Variovorax paradoxus: one gene and its partner. The protein of the gene in region 1 interacts with the protein of each later gene in a pairwise test. Links are inferred from orthologs where the notes say so. Each region holds a gene or a part of one and is shown on either strand. Other genes may lie near its edges. The genes, in order: recO and ssb.

What was found.
Region 2: the proteins of recO (region 1) and ssb interact in binary tests that used the Escherichia coli proteins (3 or more experiments, as listed by UniProt). The link is inferred for Variovorax paradoxus from one-to-one orthologs.

The regions. Positions count from the first base shown.
Region 1 is NZ_CP045644.1:3,054,282-3,063,397, forward strand. The notes cover bases 6,171-9,116. They hold recO (DNA repair protein RecO), read left to right. Parts: upstream 6,171-7,229; coding sequence 7,230-8,003; downstream 8,004-9,116. Other genes in these bases: rnc (ribonuclease III), read left to right, coding at 6,171-6,255; era (GTPase Era), read left to right, coding at 6,263-7,228; GFK26_RS13995 (pyridoxine 5'-phosphate synthase), read left to right, coding at 8,000-8,764; acpS (holo-ACP synthase), read left to right, coding at 8,761-9,116. Also shown: GFK26_RS13955 (MucB/RseB C-terminal domain-containing protein), read left to right, coding at 1-234; GFK26_RS13960 (DegQ family serine endoprotease), read left to right, coding at 343-1,824; lepA (translation elongation factor 4), read left to right, coding at 2,347-4,158; lepB (signal peptidase I), read left to right, coding at 4,170-5,135; GFK26_RS13975 (DUF4845 domain-containing protein), read left to right, coding at 5,177-5,548; more of rnc, read left to right, coding at 5,569-6,170. UniProt on the Escherichia coli protein: Involved in DNA repair and RecF pathway recombination.
Region 2 is NZ_CP045644.1:1,113,535-1,122,468, reverse strand. What follows is about bases 1,718-4,481. They hold ssb (single-stranded DNA-binding protein), read left to right. Parts: upstream 1,718-2,704; coding sequence 2,705-3,259; downstream 3,260-4,481. Other genes in these bases: GFK26_RS05015 (helicase SNF2), read left to right, coding at 4,307-4,481; GFK26_RS05020 (response regulator), read right to left, coding at 3,353-3,829; GFK26_RS05030 (chloride channel protein), read right to left, coding at 1,718-2,547. In the rest of the region: excinuclease ABC subunit UvrA, read right to left, coding at 1-1,113; more of GFK26_RS05030, read right to left, coding at 1,168-1,717; more of GFK26_RS05015, read left to right, coding at 4,482-4,687; GFK26_RS05010 (DUF6891 domain-containing protein), read left to right, coding at 4,985-5,590; GFK26_RS05005 (VanW family protein), read left to right, coding at 5,587-7,380; GFK26_RS05000 (hypothetical protein), read left to right, coding at 7,397-8,002; GFK26_RS04995 (FxLYD domain-containing protein), read left to right, coding at 8,024-8,934. UniProt on the Escherichia coli protein: Plays an important role in DNA replication, recombination and repair. Binds to ssDNA and to an array of partner proteins to recruit them to their sites of action during DNA metabolism. Acts as a sliding platform that migrates on DNA via reptation.

The DNA of each region.
Region 1 (9,116 bases):
GAGGCGAGCACCGTCCAGTGGACCTTCTCCGACGGCCTCGCGACGGTCTCGCTCTTCATCGAACGCTACGACCCCACGCGCACGCCCAGCGACGGCGTGCTGACCATCGGCGCCACCAACGCGATCCGCCGGCGCCTGCCCGCACCGGCCAGCGACTGGTGGCTGACTGCGGTCGGCGAGGTGCCGCAGCAGACACTCAATGCCTTTGCCCAGAGCCTCGCGCGCACGCGCTGACGGGCGATGGGCTGACGCCATGCAGGCGTTCATGCTGAACCAAGCCGACGTAGCCTACTCATAGCCTCTGTCGTTATTTGCAGCTCTGTTCTTTTGGAAAGACAACCGATGATGTTCAAAGTCGAGGGACACAAGCTTCGTTCCGGTCTGCTGGCCTTTGCGCTGGCACTGACGGCCGGTGCCACTTTCCTGCCGGTCGAGTCGGTGCATGCGCAGACGCGCACGCTGCCCGACTTCACCGACCTGGTCGACCAGGTCGGCCCGTCCGTGGTCAACATCCGCACTGTCGAGAAGGTTGCGCAGCGCGGCGGCGGCAACGGCGAGATGGACGAGGAGATGCAGGAGTTCTTCCGCCGCTTCTTCGGCCAGCCGGCGCCGGGCACCCCGCGCCAGGGGCCGCGCCCGAACCGTCCGCAGCAAGAGGAAGAGCAGCGCCCGCGCGGCGTGGGCTCGGGCTTCATCCTGACGGGCGACGGCTACGTCATGACCAATGCGCACGTGGTGGAAGACGCCTCCGAGGTGCTGGTCACGCTGCCCGACAAGCGCGAGTTCAAGGCCAAGATCATCGGCGCCGACAAACGCACCGACGTGGCCGTGGTCAAGATCGAAGCCACGGGCCTGCCCGCGGTGAAGGTGGGCGACATCTCGAAGCTGCGCGTCGGTGAGTGGGTCATGGCGATCGGTTCGCCGTTCGGCCTCGAGAACACCGTCACGGCCGGCATCGTGAGCGCCAAGCAGCGCGACACCGGCGAGTACCTGCCGTTCATCCAGACCGACGTGGCCATCAACCCCGGCAATTCGGGCGGTCCGCTGATCAACATGCGCGGCGAAGTGGTGGGCATCAACAGCCAGATCTATTCGCGCTCGGGCGGCTTCATGGGCATCTCGTTCTCGATACCGATCGACGAAGCGATCCGCGTCAGCGAGCAGCTGCGCACCGCGGGGCGCGTGTCGCGCGGCCGCATCGGCGTGCAGATCGATCAGGTCACCAAGGACGTGGCCGAGGCCATCGGCCTGGGCAAGGCGCAGGGCGCGCTGGTGCGCGGCGTCGAAGCCGGTTCGCCGGGCGAGAAAGCTGGCGTGGAGCCAGGCGACGTCATCACCAAGTTCGACGGCAAGGCGATCGAGAAGCCGAGCGACCTGCCGCGCCTCGTAGGCAATACGAAGCCGGGCACCAAGAGCACGCTGACCGTGTTCCGCCGCGGCAACTCGCGCGACCTGAGCGTGACCATTGCCGAGATCGAACCGGACAAGCCCGCCAAGCGCGCCGCCGACCGCGACGAGCCGGCTGCGAAGCCGCCCGCATCCGCAGCCCTCAAGTCGCTCGGCCTCGCGGTCAGCGACCTCAGCGATGCGCAGAAGAAAGAACTCAAGCTGAAGGGCGGCGTGAAGGTCGACGCTGCCAACGACGCGGCGGCACGGGCCGGCCTGCGCGAGGGCGACGTCATCCTGGCCGTGGGCAATCTCGAGGTGGCGAATGCCCGCGAATTCGAGGCTGCGGTGGCCAAGGCGGACAAGGCTAAGTCGCTGAGCGTGCTCTACCGCCGGGGCGACTGGGCGCAGTACGCGCTGATCCGACCCGCACGCTGATACGGCGTCGGCGTCAAGTGGCCCCACCCGGCAGTCGGGTTTGGGGCCATTTTTTCGAGGTGTTTACGACGCTTCGGCGCCGGCCTCTAAAAAAATCCGAGGCCTCCAAAACGCCAATATTTGTTTGCATTCACTAACTTATAAAGGGGCTAAGGATGGATTTCGGTAGAATAGACAGCTCTCGGCAGCCAGTCAGCGCATAAAGAGGGCGAAGGCCTTCACGATGCGAGATGTCAGACAGCCGTCCACCGGTGCTCCACAGATCGCCCACAAGTTGTTCAGTGAGTGCTCCACCGTTCCTGTGGATAACCTGTTTGTATCTTTAATGTTGTGGACCTGCAACGAGCCCTTTGGACCCTGTTCCCGGATGTACGTGCTTCCCTTTTTGCCTACAATGAAGTTCCAACTACTGCAGTTGCCATTGCTTGTTGGTTCAGGGCGCGTCTCCAGAAGACGCGCCCTTTTTTCTTGGCCTCGCCCCTCGGCGCCCGAGCCAATTCAAGTACTTAAGCGTTCCCGTTGATGAATCACATCAGAAATTTTTCGATCATTGCGCACATCGACCATGGCAAGTCGACACTCGCAGACCGTTTGATCCAGCGTTGCGGCGGTCTCGCTGAGCGCGAGATGGAAGCGCAGGTGCTCGACTCGATGGACATCGAAAAAGAGCGTGGGATAACCATCAAGGCGCAGACCGCCGCGCTGCACTACAAGGCACGCGACGGACAGGTCTACAACCTCAATCTGATCGACACACCGGGCCACGTCGACTTCTCGTACGAAGTGAGCCGCTCGCTGTCGGCGTGCGAGGGCGCATTGCTCGTCGTCGATGCATCGCAAGGCGTCGAAGCGCAGACAGTGGCCAACTGCTACACCGCGCTCGACCTCGGCGTCGAAGTGATCCCGGTGCTCAACAAGATCGATCTGCCGAACGCAGACCTCGACAACGCGCGCACCGAAATCGAAGACGTGATCGGCATCGACGCGACCGACGCGATTCCGTGCTCGGCAAAAACCGGCGTCGGCATCGACGACATTCTCGAGACCATCGTCGCGCGCATGCCCGCACCGCGCGGCAATCCCGACGGCCCGCTGCGCGCGATGATCATCGACAGCTGGTTCGACGCCTACGTCGGCGTCGTCATGCTGGTGCGCGTGGTCGACGGCCGCTTGGTCAAGGGCGAGCGCATCAAGATGATGGCGTCGGGCGCGATGTACAACGCCGACAGCATCGGCGTCTTCACGCCCGCCAACGAAGCGCGTGCGTCGCTCGAAGCCGGCGAGGTGGGCTACATCATCGCGGGCATCAAGGAGCTGCAGGCCGCCAAGGTCGGCGACACGGTCACGCTGATCCGGCCCGGCACCGGCGGTGCGGCCGCCACGGCCACCGAGGCGCTGCCCGGCTTCAAGGAAATCCAGCCGCAGGTGTTTGCCGGCCTGTACCCGACCGAAGCCAGCGAGTACGACTCGCTGCGCGACGCGCTCGAGAAGCTCAAGCTCAACGATTCGTCGCTGCGCTACGAACCCGAAGTGAGCCAGGCGCTCGGCTTCGGCTTCCGCTGCGGCTTCCTCGGCCTGCTGCACATGGAGATCGTGCAGGAGCGACTGGAGCGCGAGTTCGACCAGGACCTGATCACGACCGCGCCGAGCGTGGTCTACCAGGTGGTGCGCAACGACGGCGAAGTCATCATGGTCGAGAACCCGTCCAAGATGCCCGACGTCGGCAAGATGGCGGAGATTCGCGAGCCCATCGTCACCGTGCACCTGTACATGCCGCAGGAATACGTCGGCTCCGTCATGACGCTGGCCAACCAGAAGCGCGGTGTGCAGCTGAACATGGCCTACCACGGCCGCCAGGTCATGCTGACCTACGAGATGCCACTCGGCGAGATCGTGCTCGACTTCTTCGACAAGCTGAAGTCGGTGAGCCGCGGCTACGCCTCCATGGACTACGAGTTCAAGGAGTACCGCGCCTCCGACGTGGTGAAGGTCGACATCCTGCTCAACGGCGACAAGGTCGATGCGCTGTCGATCATCGTGCACCGCAGCCAGTCGCAGTACCGCGGCCGGGCTGTGGTGTCGAAGATGCGCGAGATCATTTCGCGGCAGATGTACGACGTGGCGATCCAGGCGGCCATCGGGGTCACGATCATCGCGCGTGAGACAATCAAGGCACTTCGCAAGAACGTGCTCGCCAAGTGCTACGGCGGCGACATCTCCCGCAAGAAGAAGCTGCTCGAGAAGCAGAAGGCGGGCAAGAAAAGAATGAAGCAGATCGGCTCCGTCGAAGTCCCGCAAGAGGCCTTCCTCGCGATTCTGCAAGTCGAAGACTGATCACCACGAACATGGCATACCTCACCACCCTGGTTCTCGCGGCGTTCGCCAGCTATGTCGGCGCCTGGTATTTCGGCGCGCTCGAAGGCAACTTCGCGCTGCTGCTGTTCGTGGCCACGGTGGTCACCGGGGTCTACTGGCTGGCCGAGCGCTTCTATTTCCTGCCGAAGCGTGAACGTGCCGCTGCTGCGCTCGACAGTTCCATCGCCGAACGCAACACGCGGCTGGCGGGGCAGGGCATCACCCAGGTCGACACCACCGACGCCAAGGCCAGTGAGCGCCTGCTGATGCAGCCCTGGTGGCTCGACTGGACCGCGGGCCTGTTCCCGGTGATCCTGGTGGTGTTTCTGCTGCGCTCGTTCCTGTACGAGCCCTTCAAGATTCCCTCGGGCTCGATGATGCCCACGCTGCTGACCGGCGACCTGATCCTGGTCAACAAGTTCACCTATGGCCTGCGCCTGCCGGTCATCAACACCAAGCTCACCGACGGCACGCCGCTGGCGCGTGGCGACGTGGTGGTGTTCCGTTACCCGCCCAAGCCCAGCATGGACTACATCAAGCGCGTGGTCGGCATCCCGGGCGACGAAGTGGCCTACCTGAACAAGAAGCTCACGATCAACGGCCAGCCGGTGGGCAAGGCCCCGATCGCCGACTACCTCGATGGCGAGTCGATGCGCATCCTGAAGCAGTTCGACGAAGACCTCGGCGGCAAGCAGCACAAGATCCTCAATGACGAGAACGCCCCTGCCTTCGTGCCGGGTGCCAGCGACTTCCCGTTCCGCGAGAACTGCCGCTACTCGGTCGAAGGCGTGGTGTGCAAGGTGCCCGAAGGCAACTACTTCATGATGGGCGACAACCGCGATAATTCGGCCGATTCCCGTTTCTGGGGATTCGTACCGGACAAGAACATCGTGGGCAGGGCCTTCTTTGTCTGGATGAACTTCGGCGATCTCGGTCGCATCGGTCCGTTTCAATAATTAATCAACAGTCAACGTTACTGTTCGAGGGGTAAGAGGGCATGAGAACCAACAGTCGGTCCGTCCGTGGCAGTGCTGCGCGCCAGCGCGGTATCTCGTTCATCGGTTTGCTGTTCGTCGCGGTGGTGCTGGGCTGCGCGGGCGTCGTCGTCGCGCAGGTCATTCCGACGCTGATCGAATGGCAGGCGATCGACAAGGCCGCCAACAAGGCCAAGGAAGGCGCCACGGTGCCTGAGATCCGCGCGATCTTCGACCGCGCCCAGGCCATCGACGACTTCAAGTCGGTCAGCGGCCGCGACCTCGAGATCAAGAAGGTGGGCGACAAGGTCGTCGTGTCGTATGCGTACGAACGCGAGATTCCCCTGTTCGGACCGGCCTACCTGACACTCAAATACAAGGGCGCGTCCCGCTGACCGCGGTGTCGAACAAGAAGGTGGACGGCAGCCTCGTCGCGCTGCAGGCGCGCCTTCAGTACACGTTCTCGGACCCGCGGCTGCTCCAGCTCGCGCTCACGCACCGCAGTTTCTCGGCCGACCACAACGAGCGCCTCGAGTTTCTCGGCGACTCGGTGCTGAACCTGGCCGTCTCGCACCTGCTGTACATCCGTCTCTCGGAGTTGCCCGAGGGCGACCTGTCGCGCGTGCGGGCCAACCTGGTCAAGCAGGACACGCTGCACCGGCTCGCGCTGGGGCTGGCCCTGTCGCCGCTGCTGCGCCTGGGTGAAGGCGAGGCCCGCTCGGGCGGCCCGAACCGGCCTTCCATCCTCGCCGATGCGCTCGAAGCGCTGATCGGTGCGGTCTACCTCGATGCCGGCTTCGCGGCCGCGCAGTCGCTGGTGCACCGGCTCTACGAGGCGGTCGAGATCAATCCGCGCATGGAAGCCGCCGCGAAAGACCCGAAGACCGAATTGCAGGAATGGCTGCAGGGCCACAAAATGAAGCTGCCGGTGTACCGCGTGGCAGCGACGCTGGGTGCAGCGCACAAGCAGACTTTCGATGTCGAGTGCGAGGTGCCCGAGCTGGGCCTTCGCGAGCGCGGCATCGGCGGCTCGCGCCGCGCCGGCGAGCAAGCTGCCGCGGCCGCCATGTTGATCCGGCTCAAGGCACGCGGCGCCGCGTGAAATCAGAATGAACGACGTTACCAATCCCCAAGCGGGACCCGAAGACACCGCAGGCGACACGCCTGCCACCGGGCCGCAGCACTGCGGCCTGATCGCCATCGTCGGCAAGCCCAATGTGGGCAAGTCGACGCTGCTCAATGCGCTGGTCGGCCAGAAGATCAGCATCACCTCGCGCAAGGCGCAGACCACGCGCCACCGCATCACCGGCATGCGCACGCTGGGCGCCACGCAGTTCGTGTTCGTCGACACGCCGGGTTTCCAGACCCTGCATGCCAACGCGCTGAACAAGTCGCTCAACAAGACCGTGCAGGGCGCGGTAGGCGATGTGGACCTGATCCTGTTCGTGGTCGAGGCCGGCAGCTTCACGCCGGCCGACGAGCGCGTGCTCAAGCTGCTCGGCAAGGGCATCCCGACCGTGCTGCTGGCCAACAAACTCGACAACGTGCACCGCCGCGGCGACATCGCGCCCTGGCTGCAGACCATGCAGGCCAAGCACGCGTTCGCCGAGTTCGTGCCGATGTCGGCCAAGAACGCGAAAGACGTCGAGCGCCTGTTCGGCATCTGCGAGAAGTACCTGCCCGAGCAGCCCTGGTTCTACGCCGAGGACGAACTCACCGACCGCAGCGAGAAATTCCTCGCCGGCGAGCTGGTGCGCGAAAAACTCTTCCGCCTCACGGGCGACGAGCTGCCCTACACCTCGACCGTCATCATCGACAAGTTCGAGGAAGAGCCGCCCCAGAAGAAGGGCCAGAAGCGCCTGCTGCGCATTGCCGCCACCATCGTGGTCGAGCGCGATGGCCACAAGGCCATGGTGATCGGCGACAAGGGCGAACGCATCAAGCGCATCGGCATGGAAACCCGCGTCGAGCTCGAGAAGCTGGCCGACGCCAAAGTGTTCCTCGAACTGTGGGTGAAGGTGCGTTCCGGCTGGGCCGACGACGAGGCGCGCGTGCGCTCCTTCGGTTACGAATGAAGTGGCCGCCACCCATCGCGTTTCGCATGAACCGGCTTACGTGCTCCATCGCTACGACTGGAGCGAGTCGAGCCTGATCCTCGAGGTCTTCACCCGCCACCACGGGCGCATCGCGCTCGTGGCCAAGGGGGCGAAGCGGCCGAGTTCCAATTTCCGTCCGGTGCTGCTGCCGCTACAGCCGCTGCAGCTCAACTACGGTGGCGACGCCGAGATCCGCACGCTGAAAGGCGCCGAGTGGATGGGCGGCCACGTCATGCCGACCGGCGAGGCGCTGCTCTCGGGCTACTACGTCAACGAACTGCTGCTGCGCCTGCTGGCGCGCGACGACGCGCATGAGGCGCTGTTCGACGCCTATGCCGGCGTGGTGCAGGTGTTGGCCGGCGACCACGCAGGCGCCCAGGCCGCAACACAGGCTGCCGCGCTGCGTGCCTTCGAGCTGCTGCTGCTGCGTTCGGTCGGCCTGTTGCCCTCGCTCGACGTGCAGACGCTCACCCTGGAGCCGCTGGCGGCCCGCACGCGCTACAGCCTTGTGCCCGAAGCCGGCCTGCGGCAGGCGGCCAAGGACGAGGCCGCGCTGGCCGGTGCCGACTGGCGGGCGCTGCATGAGGTGCTCGACGACCGCACGCCGTTCACCGCCACCCTGCGCGAGGTCGCGACCATGAACGCCGGCAGCAACAGTGCCCTGCGAAACCAGCTGCGCACCTTGCTCAACTACCATTGCGGCGTGACCACGCTGCGCACGCGGCAAATGATGAGAGATCTGCAAGCACTATGAGCACTTCAGGTAACGCCGGGACCACCTCGCTGTCGGTCAACCTCAACAAGGTCGCCCTCGTGCGCAACACGCGCCACCTCGGTATCCCGAGCGTGGTGGGCGCCGCCCAGGCCTGCCTCGCCGCGGGCGCGCAGGGCATCACCGTGCACCCGCGGCCCGATGCGCGCCACATCCGCGCGCATGACGTGAGCGATCTGTGGTCACTGCTCGCCAAAGACTGGCCGGCCGTCGAGTTCAACATCGAAGGCAACCCCTTTCACAACCTGATGGACTTCGTGCGCGAGATCAAGCCGCACCAGGCCACCTTCGTTCCCGACAGCGAAACCCAGTCGACCAGCGACCATGGCTGGAGCTTCCCCGAAGACGCCGAGCGCCTGCGCCCGCTGATCGCCGAAGCCAAGGCACTGGGCGTGCGCGTGAGCCTGTTCATGGACCCGATTCCCGAGATGATGGCTGCCGTCAAGGCCGTGGGGGCCGACCGCGTCGAGCTCTACACCGAAGGCTACGCCGCCTCGCGCGGCACGCCGCAGGAAGCCGCCGTGCTCGCGCGCTACGTGGCCGCGGCACAGGCCGCCCACGCGGTGGGCCTGGGCGTCAACGCCGGGCACGACCTGAGCCGTGACAACCTCACGCCGTTCCTGCGCGCGGTGCGCGGCGTGCACGAGGTGTCGATCGGCCATGCCTTCGTCGCCGATGCGCTTGAACTCGGGTACGCCGCCGCCACGCGCGACTACCTGCGCTGCATCGCCGACGCCGCATGATCTACGGCATCGGGACCGACATCTGCGACGTGCGCCGCATCGCGGCCACCTTCGAGCGCCAGGGCGAGCGCTTCGCCCGCAAGGTGTTGAGCGACGCCGAATTCGCCATCTGGCAGGCCCGCGCCGCACGCTGGCCCAAGCGCGGCCTGAGCTACCTTGCCACGCGCTTTTCCGCCAAGGAAGCCTTCAGCAAGGCCATCGGCCTGGGCATGCGCATGCCGATGACCTGGCGCTCGTGCGAGATCGCCAACCTGCGCAGCGGCAAGCCGGTGATCGTGCTGCACGGTGAGCTGAAAGACTGGTTCGAGGCGCAGGGCCTGACGGCGCATGTGACCGTCACCGACGAAACCGA
Region 2 (8,934 bases), 1.9 Mb from region 1 along the record:
CAGCAGCACCTGCTGCACCGAGGCCGGCAGCGATTCGAAGGGCGCGTCGACGTCGAACTTGTAGTGCTTGGCGACGCTCTCGACCATGCTGAAGTAGTAGCCGTTGCGGCGGTCCCAGCCCTTGATGGCGCCGCTGGCGATCGACAGCGACGGAAACGCCACCACGCGCACCGGGTCGAACACCTCGCGGTGGCCCAGGCCGTCGCAGCTGGGGCAGGCGCCCACGGGCGAATTGAACGAGAACAGGCGCGGTTCGAGCTCGGACAGCGAGTAGTGGCAGATCGGGCAGGCGAACTTGGCGTTGAACAGGTGCTCCTTGTCGGCCGCACCCTCGGCGCCCAGCTCCAGCGCAATGGCGCGGCCTTCGGCCAGGCGCAGCGCGGCCTCGAAGCTCTCGGCCAGGCGCTGCTGCATGTCGGGGCGCGCGCGCAGGCGGTCGATGACCACGTCGATGTCGTGCTTCTCGGTCTTCTTGAGCTTGGGCAGGTCGTTGTATTCGTAGGTTTGCCCGTCGACGCGAAAGCGCACGTAGCCGGCCGCCTGCATCTCGGTGAAGAGCTCGAGGAACTCACCCTTTTTCTCGCGCGCCACGGGCGCCAGGATCATCAGGCGGGGCTCGTCGGGCAGCGCCAGCGTGGCGTCGACCATCTGCGAGACCGTTTGTGCCTGCAGCGGCAGGTGGTGGTCGGGGCAGAAGGGCGTGCCGGCGCGGGCGTACAGCAGGCGCAGGTAGTCGTGGATCTCGGTCACCGTGCCCACGGTGGAGCGCGGGTTGTGGCTGGTGGCCTTCTGCTCGATGCTGATGGCGGGCGACAGCCCCTCGATCACGTCGACATCGGGCTTGTCCATGAGCTGCAGGAACTGCCGCGCATAGGCCGAGAGGCTTTCCACGTAGCGCCGCTGCCCTTCGGCATACAGCGTGTCGAACGCCAGGCTCGACTTGCCCGAGCCCGACAGGCCGGTGATGACCACCAGCTTGTTGCGCGGAATGTCGAGGTCGACGTTCTTCAGGTTGTGGGTGCGCGCGCCGCGGATGCTGATGCGCTGCTGTGCGAGCAGCGCGCCAAGGTAGGCGTCGCGTTCCGGGGTGTCTTCAGGGGTGGGTGAATTCAAGGGGTGCGGTCGTCCGAGGGCAACCGGACATGATAGAGGGGCTGGCCCCGTCTGTCATGGCGAAGGGCTGGACGGCGCAGAAGCAGCAGGGGCGTCCGGTGCGGGCGGCCGCACCGGCTTGGAGGCGGCGATGGCGCGTCCCACCATGAATTCGGCCAGGGTTTCGTACAACGGCCGGCTGATCATGCGCGAGACCAGGCTGGCCAGCAGCGCGGCGGCCATCAGGCTCAGCACCATGGCGTGGCCGTCGACCATCTCCATCACGATGATGAAGGCCGTGAGCGGCGCCTGCGTCACAGCGGCCAGGAAGCCGGCCATGCCCATGGCGATCAGCGCCGGACCGAGGTCGCTGCTGGCCAGCCGGGCCACGGCGTCGCCGATGCCCGCGCCGATCGACAGCGAGGGCGCGAAGATGCCGCCCGGCACGCCGCACCAGGCCGTGAGCCAGGTGGCGACGAACTTCAGCACGGTGTACAGCGGCGTGAGCTCGTCGTGGCCCTGCAGCATCTGCTTGACCGCCTCGGAGCCTGCGCCGAAGGTCGCGCCGCCCGTGACCAGCCCGATGACCGCGATGGCCAGCCCGCCGGCCGCCGCGAAGCGCACCGGGAAGCGCGCGCGCCAGCGGTTGAGCCGCCCGGGCGCGCCGGTCAGCGAGGCGCTCAGCAGTCGCGCGAACAGCCCGCCCGCGGCGCCGCTGAGCAGCGCCACCAGCAGGCCGGGGCCGAGCGCGTCCCAGCCCAGCCGGGGCACGCGGATCACGCCGAAGTAGCTGGCATTGCCGAACACCGAGACCGCCACCAGCCCCGCCAGCACGATGGCCGTGATGATCAGGCCGCTGGAGCGCGCCTCGAGCCGGCCCGACAGCTCCTCGATGGCGAACACCACGCCCGCCAGCGGTGCGTTGAAGGCCGCCGCGATGCCGGCCGCGCCGCCGGCCACCAGCAGTGCCCGCCCGTCGATCGGCGTCTGGGGCGACAGCCAGCGCCGGGCGTGCTGCATGACCCCGGCCGCCACCTGCACCGACGGGCCCTCGCGCCCGATCGACAGCCCGGCGGCAAAGCCCGCCACGCCCAGGCCGATCTTGGCGACGGTGAGACGCAGCGAGGCAAACAGGAAGCGGCGCTCCTCGGGCAGCGCCGGATGCAGCGCCGCCTTGATCTGCGGAATGCCCGAGCCGCCCGCGCCGGGGAAGAAGCGCAGCGTGCACCAGACGATACCGGCGGTGATTGCCGGCGTGGTCAGTAGCACCGCCCAGGGCCAGGCGGCGTAGAAGCGGTGGAAGGCGCCGAAGACCCAGTCGCTGGCGAGCGTGAAGCCCACCACGAACAGCCCGGCCGCAATGGCGTAACCCAGCACGATGGCCCGGTCGAGCCAGATGCGCCCGCTGGACAGCTCGGCGCGCAGGTGTTCGAGGAAGTCGGGCTCGTGGTTCATCGGGCGGGCGGGGGAGGGTGTTCATTCTGGCATCGGCCGGGGCGCCAGGCTGTAGGCCGGGGACACCGGACGCCCGGGCGGGCGCCGGCGTCCGTTCAGGCAGAATGGAGGGTTCCTCTCAACCTCCTCCTTCATCTACTTATCAGGGGCAGTGCATATGGCATCGGTCAATAAAGTCATCGTCGTCGGCAACCTGGGGCGCGACCCCGAAATGCGGACCTTCCCGAGCGGCGATCAGGTCGCAAACGTCACCGTGGCCACCACCGATCGCTGGAAAGACAAGCAAAGCGGTGAGATGCGCGAAGCCACCGAATGGCACCGCATCGTGTTCAACGGCCGCCTGGCCGAAATCGCCGGCCAGTACCTGCGCAAGGGCTCGCAGGTGTACGTCGAAGGCTCGCTGCGCACGCGCAAGTGGACCGACAAGGACGGCATCGAAAAGTACACCACCGAAATCCGCGCCGACCAGATGCAGATGCTGGGCAGCCGCCAGGGCCAGGGCGGCCCGTCGGGCGGTCCGGAGGACGACGGCGGCTACTCGCAAGGCGGTGGTGGCGGCGGTTATTCGCAGGGTGGCGGCGGTGGCGGTGGCGGTTACGCCCCGCGTGCCCCCGCAGCAGCCGCACCGCGCGCGCCGGCACCGGCACCGCGCCAGGCTCCGGCCAAGTCGTCGTCGGGCTTCGACGACATGGACGACGACATTCCGTTCTGAAGCAGACTTTTCGCGTGGGTCAACAAAGGCTCGCTCTTTCGAGGGCGGGCCTTTTTTTCATTTGTCGAAACTCGCGAGGCCTTCGGATTGCCCTCAGGCGGCGTCGCGGATGGGCTGCAGAGGCACCACGGACAACACGTCGTTGAGCTCGTCGAGCGTGAAAGGCTTGCGCAACCATGCACACCCGGGCAGGGCCGTCGTGGGCGACGCATTGCCCGATGCGAACACGACGGGAATGCGTTCGATGGCCAAAATGCTCTCCGTCAGGTCGCGACCCGACAGGCCCGGAAGACCGACGTCGAGCAGCAGCAGATCGAAGGCGCCCGGCAAGTAGCGCGTCATCGCCGATTCGGCACTCGTCACGCCGGTGGCCCAATGGCCCAGCGCCTGCACCGCGGCGATCGTCGTGGCCAGGGCGTCTGCATCGTCCTCCACGACGAGGATGCGCAAGGGTCGACCGTCGGCCGGGGCTGTTTCGATGGACGGCGCCGGGACGTCGAAGGAGGGCGCATTGGCGCTGCTGGGAGAGCCAGCTGCGGCGTCAAACGAGAATTGGGTGGTCGCGCTCATGTCGGGAAACGGACGCGCCGCACTGACGGGCAGGGCCGGCGATTCTGTTTGTGTCTGTGGAGTGAAGAACAGAAACAAACTACACCGCCAAAGCAAACGCTTGTGTCAGACAGCCACCCATGTGTCTGAAAGTTGGCGAGGAGGTTGGCTTGCTTTACGGCAGGCAGCGTGTGGGCAATTGCGCGTTCCCGAACCCGACGCGCTTTTGTTTTCCCCCTCCACAAACGGCTTTGCGCCCCATTCCGCTTCAATTGTTTCGAATCTGTGAACACCGTGGTTCGTTTCGCTACGGGTTTTTACCTAGATGACGGCGCACAATTCATCTCACGGACCAGCCCTCAAAGCTGATCTGGGTGAACAGGGCCCCGAGCGAGGTGGCCGCCCTCCGAAAAAGAACAGAGGGGCGGTGACCCACCCAAGACCGGTTCGACATCCAAAGCAAGAACTTGAACTGAATTGAAGAAGGAAGAAATCCAAATGACCGCCTCGAAGATCCTCTCCGCCGTTGCTGTTGCCCTGATGGCCGTTGCCGGCGCCGCCCATGCCGAAAGCTATGAAGGCGTGCATCAACTGACCTCGGCCGCCAGCCGCGCCGACGTCGCTGCCCAAGCCGTCGTGGCCGCACACAGCGCCAACCCGTACGCCACCGGCGCCAATGCAGGCCCCGCGCAAGTGATCGTCTCGTCGACCAGCCGCGCTGCCGTCCGTGCCGATGCCGTCGCCGCTGCACACAGCGCCGACCCGTACGCCGAAGGTGCTTCGTCGGGCGTGGCCCCGATCGTTGCCAGCACCATCGACCGCGCTGCGGTTCGCGCCGCCGCCCGCGCTGCTGCCCACGGCGACGCACTGCCGCTGTAAGCGGTCCGAACGGCTCGCCGATGCACTCGGCGAACGCTTCAGGTCTTCATGAAAGCCGGCCCTGCCAACGCAGGGTCGGCTTTTTTCATGGGCCATGACCGTGAAATCTTGGCCGAAAGTCACATTGCCTTGGCCTTGCGCATCCCTCATGATTTGGGCGCGGGAGGGACGGCCGCCAGAGCGCATGCTTTCGCATTAACGCAGCGCCGCGGTGCGGACACGCGAGAATCGAGCGTCGTTCCGACCGCGAAAAATGAAAGCATGACCCGTCGCCAACCAAGCGACGACCCACTACGCATGGCCCTCACTCTCGACCCCGAAGACACGCGCGGACGCATCCACGACCTGGTGTGGAGCGGCTTCCACGCCGATGCCGACATCGGCTGGATGATCACCGACGAGTACCTCGATCCCGATGAGCTCACGCCCGAGGACCGCGCCTGGATCAAGGCCGAGACCACGCGCGCCTGCGCCGCCAAGCGCGCCGCCGAGGCGCAGTGGCCCGCGCAGACCGAGTACGACCGGCTCGACGCCGTGTTCGCCCAATTGCGCAGCGAGAACATCATCGCCCTGCACCGCGCCGGCAACACGCTGTCCGACGGTCACGACGACGTGCGCGAGCAGTGGCGCGCGGCCGGAAGGCTCGAGTCGGGCATTCGCGGCTGCTGCTTCTATCACGCACAGGATCTCGATGGCGCCGTGCACAACGGCCGCCTCTACCTTGCCTTCAGCGGCGGCATGATCCCCGAGATCGCGCAGCGCGAAGCCAACACCGTCGTGGTCGGCCATCGCATCGTCGAGCTGCTGCGCGACGCCGGCTTCGGCGCGCAATGGAGCGGCAACATCAACGAGCGCATCGAAGCCGACCTCGGCCAATGGCGCAAGCGAGGCCCCACCGCGTGAGCGTGCAGGCCTGGCAGCCGCCGCGCCGCATCGATGCGATCGACTTCTGGCTGCGCTCGCGGCTGCTCGCCACGGCCCACGCCCTGCGCGAAACCCTGCGGCCCTCGGCCCGCCGCTGGCCCTGCGGCCAACACGCACTGGCCGATGCGCCGGTGCTTGCGCAGTACCGAACCCCGCTGTGGTCCGACGGCCGTGCCGACGAATTCCCCTTGGTCGCCGGCAAGGTGCAGAACCTGCGCGTGGCGCGATCTGCTTTCGACGCCATCGAGGTGCCGGCCGGCGAAGTGCTGAGCTTCTGGCGCCAGCTGGGGCGGCCGGCGGCAGGGCGCGGCTTCGTGGTCGGGCGCGAGGTGCGCGGCGGCTGCGTGGTGCCGACGCTGGCCGGCGGGCTGTGCCAGCTGTCGAACGCACTCGCCACCGTGGCTGTGCGCGCGGGCTTCGAGCTGGTCGAGCGCCACGGCCACACGGCGCGCATCGAGCAGGCGGACGCGCCAGACGGCGACGCCATCGATGCAACGGTGTTCTGGAACTACGTCGACCTCAAGTTGCGCGCCAGGCAGGCGTGGCGGCTCGAAGTGGCGCTGACCGACACCGAGCTCGTGGTGCGCATTCGTGCGCGCACGCCGCTGGCGGTGCCCACTGAGCCTGTCACGCTGCGGCGAACGAACGACGACACGGCCACCGCGTTGCCGTTGGCGCGCGGCTGCCTGAGCTGCGACCAGACCGCGTGCTTCCGCCATCGTCCGCCGATCGACGTCGGTCCCGAGGGCCGCACGGCGGTGCTCGTCGATGGCTGGACGCCGGAGTTCGCACGCCACCTGCGCGAGGCGCATCCGCAAGCGCAGCGCATGCAGCCCGTGCCGCTGCGGCTCGCGTTCTGGCGCGTGCCTGCTGCGGGGTGGCATCGCGAGCCTGCGACGAAAGAACAAGTGACCACCGCTTGGGCCGCGAGCCTGCGCCGCGCCGTATGGCAACGGCTCTGGGCGCGGCAGGCGGGCCGGCGCCAAGCCAGCCTGATCGACGGCCAGCGCTGGCTCGCGCAGGCCTTTGCCGCGCGGCTGGTGCCGGCGCACACGCATCTGGTGGTCGAGCAGTCGCTGCTCCCGCATCTGCAGCGCCTCGGCGCGCTCGACGGGCGCCGCATCACTGTGCTGGCCAGCGCCTTGCCGATGGCCGACATCGAACAGCGGCTCGATGCCGCCTCGCAGCGCTGGCCCGGCGATGCGACCTTGCGCGACTTCCGCGCCGATGCATCGCTGGTGCGCGACGAAGCACTGGCGCTCGCACGCGCGGCGGTCATCCTCACGCCGCATGCCGCGGTGGCGCAGGCCATGGCGATGTACGCGCCGCAGGCCACGCTGCAGCGGCTCGATTGGGCACTGCCGCAGGTGAAGGCCACGCATGGCGCGCGCCGAGAACCGCCCGTCGTCGTGTTCGCTGCGAGCGCGCTGGCACGCAAGGGCGCGCGCGAACTCGCTGCCGCACTGCAAGGCTGGCCGTGCCGCCTGCGCGTGCTGGGGTCGCCGTCGGACGACGCGCGGCTCTGGCAGGGCATCGAATCTATTCAACACATGAACTGGCAAGGCGACGGGCTGGCCGGTGCCGCTGTCGTCGTGCTGCCCGCGCACATCGAACACGCGCCGCGCGCGCTGCTGCGCGCCGTGGCGGCGGGCGTGCCGGTGGTGGCATCGACGGCCTGCGGCCTGGCCGGTGTGCCGGGCGTGCACGAGATCGCACCCGGCGACATCGACGCACTGCGCACCGCATTGCAGACCGCCTGCCTGGCCTGAACGGAGAACAACACACGTGGCATCGATCGAACAGGCCCGCGCGGCCCTGGCTTCCCATGGCGCGCTCGCGCCGCAATCTGCCGCCGAGCACTGGCACGGCGAGCTGGCATTGCCCGCCGCCATCGCTACCTTCTACGAACAGGTCGGCCCGCTCGGCGACTGGGTCAACGACCGCGTGGGCTATGCCGGCCTCACGGTGCCGACCACGGGCAACCCGTTCAGCATTCCTGCGCTCTCGCGTCTGTGGCAGCTGCAGGCGGGCTACCGCTGGCACGGCATCACCGGCGAGCGCATTGCCGACTGGCCCGACCATTGGCTGGTGGTGGCCGACCAGGGCGCCGATCCGTTCATCTTCGACCTGCGCACCGGTGCGATCCAGTTCGCGATGCACGGCACGGGCACTTGGCAGGAAGACGAACCGCTCTTCGCCGACATCTTCGAGATGGCCGCCTGCCTGGGCACCATCGGCCAGGTGTGGGACGAAGCGGGCGACGCCATCTTCACCGACGAGGATGACTGCGAGGTCGACCCCGTGCACCGCGCGCGCCTGGTCGAGCGGCTCGTACCGCTGCTGGGCAGCGCCGCGGCGGCCGAGAACATCGTCGACGTGTTCGGCTGGTAAGGGATAAAAGAAAAGACATCCATGAGCATCGACCTGCAGACCCTCAAATGCGGCGAGTGCGGCGGCAGCACGCTGCGCCGCACCGGCCTGAACGAATACACCTGCTCGCACTGCGGCTCGATGTCGCTGGTGGAAGACGACGTGTCCGACCGCCTCGAGCGCGTGCTGCAGCAGGTCAAGCACCACGCCGGCCAGCAGATCGCGGCCGAACAGGCGCTGCGCCAGAAGCAGATGCTGCGCACGATCGGCTTCGTCGTGATCGGCTTTGTCGGCGTGGCGCTGGCCGTCCAGGTCGCGATGCTGCTGTTCGGTTCGGGCAAGCGCAGCGAGGCGCCTTCGGTGGCGCGCGCGATCGTCGACCGCACCATCGCCACCGATGGCCTGAAGCTCTCCGAGCCGCGCCAGGTGCTCGTCGGCGAGCGGCCGAAGCTGCTGGTGCTGGCGCGCAACGAAACCGGTCGACCGCTCGAACGGCCCAGCCTGAAGCTCGTGTTCCATGACGGCGACACGCGGCTGAGCGAGCGCAGTGAATCGCTGCCGATCGACGTGCTGATGCCCGGCGAGTCCGCACCCGTGCTGGTCGACCTGCCGTCTGGCAGGAACGTCACGCGGCAGGACGTGACGGTCGAGAAGCTGTCCGAACCGCGCAGCGCCGCCGACGGGCCGCGCCTGGCGTTCTCGCGCCTGCGGCTGGTGCAGCAGGGCGAGCGCGTGCGCCTGGCCGGCCGCCTCGTGCATGCGGGTGCGCCGGGTGCGCCGGCGTTCGGCAGCATCGAGGCGCTGGTCACGCTGTACGACGACGCGGGCCAGGTGATCGGCACGGGCCGCGGCCACGCGCCGGGCTCCACGCTGGAGCCGGGCGGGCGCGCGGCGATCGATGTCGACCTCAGCCGCTTCGGCCGCGGCGCCGCCATCGCGGCGTGGGACTACCG